Regions from separate parts of the Aeribacillus sp. FSL W8-0870 genome, predicted to be linked through region 2. Evidence: a T-box and tRNA genes for the amino acid it is inferred to sense, from the RefSeq annotation. Region 2 holds a T-box; the other holds one or more tRNA genes.
What was found. A T-box is a leader RNA that pairs with one kind of tRNA and senses whether it is charged. The one in region 2 lies ahead of glyQ (glycine--tRNA ligase subunit alpha), so its partner is inferred to be a tRNA-Gly.
Positions count from the first base shown of each region.

Region 1: it encodes a tRNA-Gly, which carries the amino acid that the T-box ahead of glyQ (glycine--tRNA ligase subunit alpha) is inferred to sense. The anticodon was not compared.

Region 1 covers NZ_CP150165.1:3,219,903-3,224,332, forward strand. The annotation lists gene queG (tRNA epoxyqueuosine(34) reductase QueG) at 1-807, opposite strand, end outside; gene NSU02_RS15625 (IS982 family transposase) at 953-1,831, shown strand; gene NSU02_RS15630 (phenylalanine--tRNA ligase beta subunit-related protein) at 1,898-2,563, shown strand; tRNA gene NSU02_RS15635 (tRNA-Gly) at 2,677-2,750, opposite strand.
Region 2 covers NZ_CP150165.1:2,825,711-2,830,140, reverse strand. The annotation lists gene era (GTPase Era) at 1-883, shown strand, start outside; gene NSU02_RS13765 (YqzL family protein) at 996-1,136, shown strand; gene recO (DNA repair protein RecO) at 1,167-1,919, shown strand; T-box leader at 2,035-2,208, shown strand; gene glyQ (glycine--tRNA ligase subunit alpha) at 2,278-3,168, shown strand; gene glyS (glycine--tRNA ligase subunit beta) at 3,161-4,430, shown strand, end outside.

The DNA of each region.
Region 1 (4,430 bases), 390 kb from region 2:
TTTTGCAATTTCAGGATCCGGTTCCATTTCAGAATGGATATGGAAATCCTTTCCTTTATTTTCCGGACAAACAAGCTGACAAGTGTCACAGCCGTAAAGCCTGTTTCCGATTTTCCCACGGTATTCATCAGGCAGAAACCCTTTTGTTTGCGTTAAAAAAGCAATACATTTCTTTGAATTGAGCTGCCCGCCTTGCACGAGCGCACCAGTCGGACATGAATCGACACATATGTTGCAGGATCCGCATCGGTCTTCAATCGGGGTGTCGGAAGGAAAAGGAATATTTGTAATCATTTCGCCTAAATATACATAAGAGCCGAATTCCGGTGTAATAATCATGCAGTTTTTTCCGCTCCATCCGATACCGGCTCGCTCTGCTACGGCCCGATCCGACAGCTCCCCCGTATCGACCATCGATTTAACCTGTGCTCCGTCCACTTTTTCTAAAATAAAGCTTTCCAGCTTTTTTAACCGATCTTTTAGAATCACGTGATAGTCTGTCCCCCATGAAGCCCTGCAAAATAAACCGCGCCGCTCTTTTTTTGTACTTCTGGGAGCATTTTTCATTTTTGAAGGATATGCCAACGCTATAGAGATAATCGATTTTGCTTTTGGAAGGAGCAGCTCAGGATTTGTCCGCTTTTCGATATCAGGCTCCTCGAATCCTGACTGATATCCTAACTGCTGCTGTACAATTAGCCGCTCCTTCAATGTTTCAAAAACATCAGCACTCGCAAAACCGATTTTATCGATTCCAATTTGCTTGCTGTATTCAATAATTTCTTGTTTGAGAACTGTGAAATCCACACCGCTCCACCCCCTTTGTTTTTATTTCAAAAAATATATAAACTACCCGTGGTGCTAGATAAAATCTCGAGACATAAAAACAGCCCTTGCATGAGGATCTCCTTTAAAATGAAAGTGCGAACAAACATTCAAAAGGAGAAGTTCCATGCAAGAGCACTTTCATTTTACAATAAACCAAGCAAAAATTCAAAAGCAATATACCGCGATCTTATTCGTTGTATCAGCACAACTGTCTTGTATTCAGATGTATTTGCAACGTCGAAATCGTCATTTGTTGAAGCAAGAGGATGAGGTTATCATCGCCATTCACGTTCTTGGAAAATTGCTGGGTTTTACTTCGGAACGGGCTTGGCATCGATTTGTCATTGGAAACCTGTTCACCAAGGAAAAGTTCCTAGAGCGCTCTCGATACAACCGTCGATGCCGTTCTTTGCGTTGGGCGATCAAATGGATTCGTCACCAACTCGCCAAACGTGGACAACATCACGCTTATGCGGTAGTGGACAGCTTACCCATTGAACTCTGCCACCACGCACGAATGTATCGCGTCAAACGATTTCAAGGAATCGCAGATATTGGGTATTGTGCATCCAAAAAGATGGTTTACTATGGGTTTAAGCTTCATCTTCAGATTACCGACCAAGCGCTTCCGATGGGATATGTCCTGACCGAGGCATCCTGCCACGATCGGACAGCTGCGGAAACAGTGATGACTCAACTTCCTCATCCGTATACACTTGGCGACAAAGGATATGTGAGCCAAGCCCTGCAAAAGAAGCTGTACGATGAATACAAGATCGCTTTTTGGACGCCTGCCCGAAAAAATCAACGTGTGGTGCAATCAAAAGAATGGAAACAATGGATGAAACGAAAACGCAAAATCGTCGAAACCGCGTTCTCGGTTTTAGTGGATTCATTTCGGATCACGAAAATTCGCGCCAATTCGATCTCTGGATTTGAAACGGCGCTTGATGCCATTTTATTGGCCTATTCGCTCGTTGTTCTTGGGCTAGTTGAGCGTTGACGCTCAACTAGCACCATGGGTATAAACTATGTTAAGATAAAATGGCTGAAAATAGGAGGGAAATCAATGGAATTTTTTATTGCTGAAGAGGTCAAACAACGAATTCCTCACTTTAAAATAGGCTTAATTGAGTATGATCATATTCAAGTATCCGAATCCCCCCAAATGTTAAAAGGGAGACTTCGTTTCTTTCAAGAATCTATTTTTTTCGATCTAGAAAATAAAAATGCAGTTGAATTAGACGGCATTCGAGAATGGCGGGAAGTCTTTAAGCGTGTTGGCACTGATCCTAATCGATACCGCCCATCCAATGAGGCTCTTTTTCGCCGCGTTCAAAAACAGCAATACTTACAGTCTATCCATTCAGCAGTTGACTTAAATAATTTTTTCTCTTTGAAATATGAAATTCCGTTAGGCATCTACGACCGAAACAAAATAAAAGGACCTATTACGTTAAAAATCGGTAAAAATGGCGATTCATATGATGCCATCAACGGCCGCCAAGTGAATTTGGAAAATAAACTAGTAACCTGTGATGCAAACGGACCTTTCGGAAGCCCCTATGTTGATTCTAAGCGAACAGCAGTACAGCTTTCGACAACAAGCGCTTTACATATCGTTTATTTAAAGCCATCGATGCGGACAGAAGAAGCAAAAAAATTACTTGGAGCGATGGCAAACATGTTTGTTCAAATTCACGGTGGAGATGCTCGCCAACAAATTTTCGCTTAAGCCTCTCCCTTTTCTTTCTTTTAATGGCATAGCATACAAAATTTCTATAATGAAAAAACGCAATGCTTCGTTTGCTTATAAAAACGAAACACTGCGTTGATGAATGATATGTATGGAGCGGGTGATGGGAATCGAACCCACGACATCAGCTTGGAAGGCTGAGGTTTTACCACTAAACTACACCCGCATATATTATTCGATTTTCTATTAAAACGAAAAACACGCATTTGCCATGCCTCTTCCTCTTCCAGCTTATTCGAAGAAGTAAATGCGTCGAGGCAACTCGATGCTTATTCATCGAGGCATCGCTCGTGGCTGAGGTTTTACCACTAAACTACACCCGCATATATTATTCGATTTTCTTTTAAAACGAAAAACACGCATTTGCCATGCCTCTTCCTCTTCCAGCTTATTCGAAGAAGTAAATGCGTCGAGGCAACTCGATGCTTATTCATTGAAGCATCGCTCGTGGCTGAGGTTTTACCACTAAACTACACCCGCATACATTATTTCTTTTCTATCAAGACGAAAAACACGCATTTGCCATGCCTCTTCCTCTTCCAGCTTATTCGAAGAAGTAAATGCGTCGAGGCAACTCGATGCTTATTCATTGAAGCATCGCTCGTGGCTGAGGTTTTACCACTAAACTACACCCGCATACATTATTTCTTTTCTATCAAGACGAAAAACACGCACTTGCCATGCCTCTTCCTCTTCCAGCTTATTCGAAGAAGGAGATGCGTCGAGGCAACTCGATGCTTATTCATCGAAGCATCGCTCGTGGTAGCCGTAATGCAATGACGGGTTTTATTATAGCAAAGCGAAAATGACGGTGCAACGGAAAAATGTAAAAAAAACGACATTTTTTTATGTTTTTGTCGAAATTGTGAACAAAATAGATACCAAGCTGTCCATTTAACACCCTATACCACTGAAAAAAGCATTAAATCAACAAGTTTTTCTTATTTCGTTCATATATTTACAAAGCTGGTGGTAAATGTCCGGCGTTTAAATGTAAACTCCGAAAACATGGCAAGCTTAGATAACAGTTAGATTGACCCCCTCAGTCATTCCTTCGCAAACTAAATTTATCAACCAACATAAAATACTAAGAGCTGAGAAGATTCCTATAAAATCAGAGTAAAGTTAAGACCAAATGATAACTATACCTCAAAAGCTACACCATTTTGATTCATTGAAAAAATGTGATGAACGCACTTATCCCATATCTTTTAACTTTCTATAGCACTTTCGTGACTACAGCTCCCATACCTTGCCCATTTCAGAGCTGTCAAGAATTTTTTCAAAGATAAATATACACTTATCCGGTGGATCAAAAATCTGCCTTTTTTATATTACTATAAACAACTTGCTCTTCTAAAAATTCAGCTGATGAATCGTTAAATCGAGTAGGAGGGAGCGATTAACTCCCGTCCTCTCACACCACCGTACGTACGGTTCCGTATACGGCGGTTCAATTAAGATAATTGACGCAAGTCTTTATAACTTCCGTGAATAGCTGTTCTCTTTATGCCAGTGGTCACTCCACCCTCCAAGAGATCTCCCACGGGATTCACCGCTTCCTCCCTCAAGTGAGGTACTACGTTTTCTGTGTTCATCATGACTCACTGAATGCCAAGGGCTATTCTCTCTTAATTGTTCGGTCCTTCTTAGTTGTTCTAGACCAACTAATACTATGACCTCTGCTGACTTCTGACTGTTCAGCTATCTATCACTAGATAGGTTACCAAGGTTACTTGGCGTGCCAGCCAGACCTCCCCGGGTAAGAGTGTAATCTTTCCTTCCATCCATCTGCTTCATTTACTCTGTATCACCTTCGGCAGAAAGGGCTTTGTTTTGTCTTGCA
Region 2 (4,430 bases):
AGGATTTGTATCAATCATCGGCCGCCCGAATGTCGGCAAATCGACTTTTATTAACCGTGTAATCGGTCAAAAAATTGCGATTATGAGCGATAAACCTCAAACAACGAGAAACAAAATACAAGGGGTTTATACGACGGAAAACTCACAAATTATTTTTATCGACACTCCCGGTATTCATAAACCAAAGCATAAATTGGGCGATTTTATGATGAAAGTCGCTCAAAATACGCTCAAAGAAGTGGATCTAATTCTGTTTATGATTAATGCTGAAGAAGGATTAGGCCGCGGTGATGAATATATCATGGAACGATTGAAGGAAACCGATACTCCTGTATTTTTAGTTGTCAATAAAATCGATCGGGTTCATCCTGATGATTTATTGCCGCTTATTGACCAATACAGGGAAAAGTTCGAGTTTCAGGAAATTGTTCCAATTTCTGCTCTGCAAGGAAACAACATTGAAACGTTGCTAGGGCAAATTGAAGCGTATTTGCCGGAAGGTCCGCAATATTATCCTAGTGATCAGGTGACAGATCACCCGGAACGTTTTATCATTTCTGAACTAGTTCGCGAAAAAGTATTGCATTTGACAAGAGAAGAGATCCCACATTCTGTTGCAGTTGTTGTTGATTCAATTGAAAAAAGAGAAAACCATGCAGTATATATAGCTGCAACAATTGTTGTGGAACGCAACTCTCAAAAAGGTATTATCATTGGGAAGCAAGGAAGAATGTTGAAAGAAATTGGGAAAAGGGCAAGGGTTGACATTGAAAACTTGCTCGGGTCAAAAGTCTTTTTAGAGCTGTGGGTCAAAGTGCAAAAAGATTGGAGAAATCGCCTGTCGCAATTGCGAGATTTTGGATTTAGGGAAGACGAATATTAATTGACTTAAAGGAAGTTAGAAATATTTTCAAAACATGAAAATGATTCAAAAAGGCTATGATAACAATGAATTGGATATAGCTTAGGAACAACGACAGAAAGGTGGGGACAATATGTTAGATTTTACCTGGAAAGTATTCACGTTTACAGGTAATATTGACACATATCTCCTTTTTAAAGAGCTTGAAAAGGAGCGGACGAAAGATTGTCAAATGAAGGAAGAAGAGCGGACTGAGGTTGATCTCCCTGTTTAGTAGTGCTGTATCCAATAGGATGGTGGAGAAATGCTTGTAAAGACGGAAGGAATTGTCATTCGTACAACGGAATATGGTGAGACCAATAAAGTTGTTACAATATATACAAGGGAGTTGGGGAAAGTTGGTGTAATGGCACGGGGCGCAAATAAACCGAACAGCCGCCTCGCAGCTGTTACCCAACTTTTTACGTATGGAAATTTTTTGTATCATCAATCTTCTGGATTGGGTAATTTAAGCCAAGGAGAAATCATTTCCGCTTTTAGAGAGATTAAGGAAAATATTTTTTTGACTGCATATGCTTCATATATTGTAGAGCTCCTTGATAAAGGAACAGATGAAAAAGACAGAAACCCTTTTTTGTTTGAGCTCTTATTTCAAACACTTCATCTGCTGAATGAAGAAAAGGATGCGGAAATTTTGACCAATATATTTGAAATAAAGATGCTCAACGTTCTCGGTTTATATCCCGAATTAAACAAATGTGCAGTAAGCGGCGAAACAAACGGACCGTTTCATTTTTCATTAAAAGAAAACGGATTGATTTGCAGCCGCTGTTTTGAAAAAGATCCTTACAGGCTCAATATTTCTCAGAAGACAGTGAAGCTGTTGCGGCTGTTTTATTCTATTGACTTAAACCGCATTGGTCAAATATCCGTCTCCGCTGAGACAAAAAAAGAACTGAGATTTGTTCTTGATCAATATTATCAGGAATATGCAGGTTTATCGCTGAAATCGAAAAAATTTTTAAATCAGCTTGACAGTTTAAAAGAAATGTTGTAAACCATATACATGGATGTGAAACCTTTCAAATGAAGGATTTATCCCCCCTCATGCTGTTAGAAAAAGCGATTTAATGTCATGTAATGAGCGGAAATGTACGTGTCAAATTGAATAATAAAATGCGATGAAGGAAAAGAGTACCTGCAATCTTCATAGAAAGCGACCTTAGGATGGTGCGAGCTAAGGTATGAGGATGCAGGGAACGGCGTTCCAGAGCAATAACGGTTTACGAGAGGCTGAAACATTTTTCAGCAAATAGGGTGGAACCACGGGTCATCCCGTCCCTATGCAACTTTGTTGCATTAGGGACGGTTTTTATTTTGTTCGAACATAACTTAATTGTGGAGGTGCATGATGAATGAACATTCAAGAAATGATTTTGACGCTGCAAAAGCATTGGGCCGATCATGGATGTATTTTGATGCAGGCATATGATGTAGAAAAAGGTGCCGGAACCATGAGCCCATACACATTTCTTCGCTCCATCGGGCCAGAACCGTGGAATGTTGCTTACGTGGAGCCGTCAAGAAGACCTGCTGACGGAAGGTATGGGGAAAATCCGAACCGCCTTTATCAACACCATCAATTCCAAGTCATTATGAAGCCGTCTCCGAAAAACATACAAGAAATTTATTTAGATTCATTAAAGGCTCTTGGAATTGATCCGCTTGAACATGACATCCGCTTTGTGGAAGATAACTGGGAAAATCCTTCTCTCGGCTGCGCAGGGCTTGGCTGGGAAGTTTGGCTTGACGGAATGGAAATTACTCAATTCACGTATTTTCAGCAGGTCGGAGGACTGGAATGCAAACCGATTTCTGTTGAAATTACTTATGGAATAGAGCGTTTGGCGTCTTATATTCAAGAAAAAGAAAATGTATTTGACCTTGAATGGACAAACGGATTTACATACCGGGACATTTTTTATCAGCCTGAATATGAGCATTCCAAGTATACGTTCGAAACATCCGATACAAACATGCTATTTGAACTGTTTAATACGTATGAAAAAGAAGCGCACAGACAGATGGAATTAGGTCTCGTTCATCCAGCGTACGACTACGTTTTAAAATGCTCGCACACATTTAATTTGCTTGACGCAAAAGGAGCTATTTCTGTTACAGAACGAACCGGATATATTGGCAGAGTGAGAAAGCTGGCAAGAAAAGTTGCCAAAACGTTTTATGAAGAACGGGAAAAACTCGGTTTTCCAATGCTGAAAAACAAGGGGGCCGAAAATCATGAATAAACGGGATTTACTTATCGAAATCGGGCTTGAAGAAATGCCTGCCGGCGTCATCCTGTCTTCGATTGATCAGCTGGCTGACAAAGTAGGAGCTTGGCTGGATGAACATCGCATTTCTTACGCCAAAATAAAAAAATATTCAACTCCTAGACGTCTTGCCGTCCTTGTAGAGGATGTAAATGAAAAACAGGAAGATTTGCTTGGCGAAGCAAAAGGACCGGCAAAAAAGATTGCGGTTGATGAGAATGGAAATTGGACAAAAGCAGCGTTAGGCTTTGCACGGAGCCAAGGAGCTTCCACAAACGACATATCCTTTAAAGAAGTAAACGGTGTTGAGTACGCTTTTGTTCAAACATTTCAAAAAGGGAAAGAAACGAAAGAACTGCTCCCAGGGTTAGAAGAGATTATTCAAACCATCCATTTTCCGAAAAATATGCGTTGGGGAAATTGGAATCTTCGCTATATCCGTCCGATCCAATGGTTAGTTGTCTTATTTGGACAAGACATCATTCCGTTTTCCATTACCGATGTTCCGACAGGAAATGTTACGTATGGCCATCGCTTTTTAGGAACGAAAGCGGAAATTTCCACTCCACGCGATTATGAAAATACTTTGTTGAACCAGTTTGTTGTCGCCGATTATGAAAAACGAAAACAAATGATCATTCAACAGCTGGAGGAACTGGAAAGAAAGGAAAACTGGATCATCCCTGTTGATGAAGATTTGCTCGAGGAAGTTACAAACTTGGTGGAATATCCGACCGCCCTGTACGGTTCATTCGAAGACCAGTTTTTAACATTACCTGAAGAAGTGTTAGTGACGACGATGAAGGAGCATCAGCGATATTTTCCTGTCAAAAATAAAGATGGAAAGCTGCTTCCGTTTTTTGTTACCGTAAAAAACGGGAATGATCAAAACATTGAAACGATTGCCAAGGGGAATGAAAAGGTCCTTCGGGCAAGACTTTCCGATGCAAATTTCTTTTACGAAGAAGACAAAAAGCTTGCCATCGATACCGCACTGGAGAAGCTTGAAAAAATTGTTTTTCATGAAGAACTGGGCTCCATCGGTGACAAGGTTCGCCGAATTGTAAAATTATCAGAAAAGCTTAGCGAAAAGCTTGAATGCTCCAATGAGGAGAAAGCTTATATTAAACGGACTGCTTCCATTTGCAAATTTGACATTGTTACGCAAATGGTTTATGAATTTCCTGAGCTTCAAGGAATTATGGGAGAAAAATACGCTCTTTTAAAGGGTGAACAGG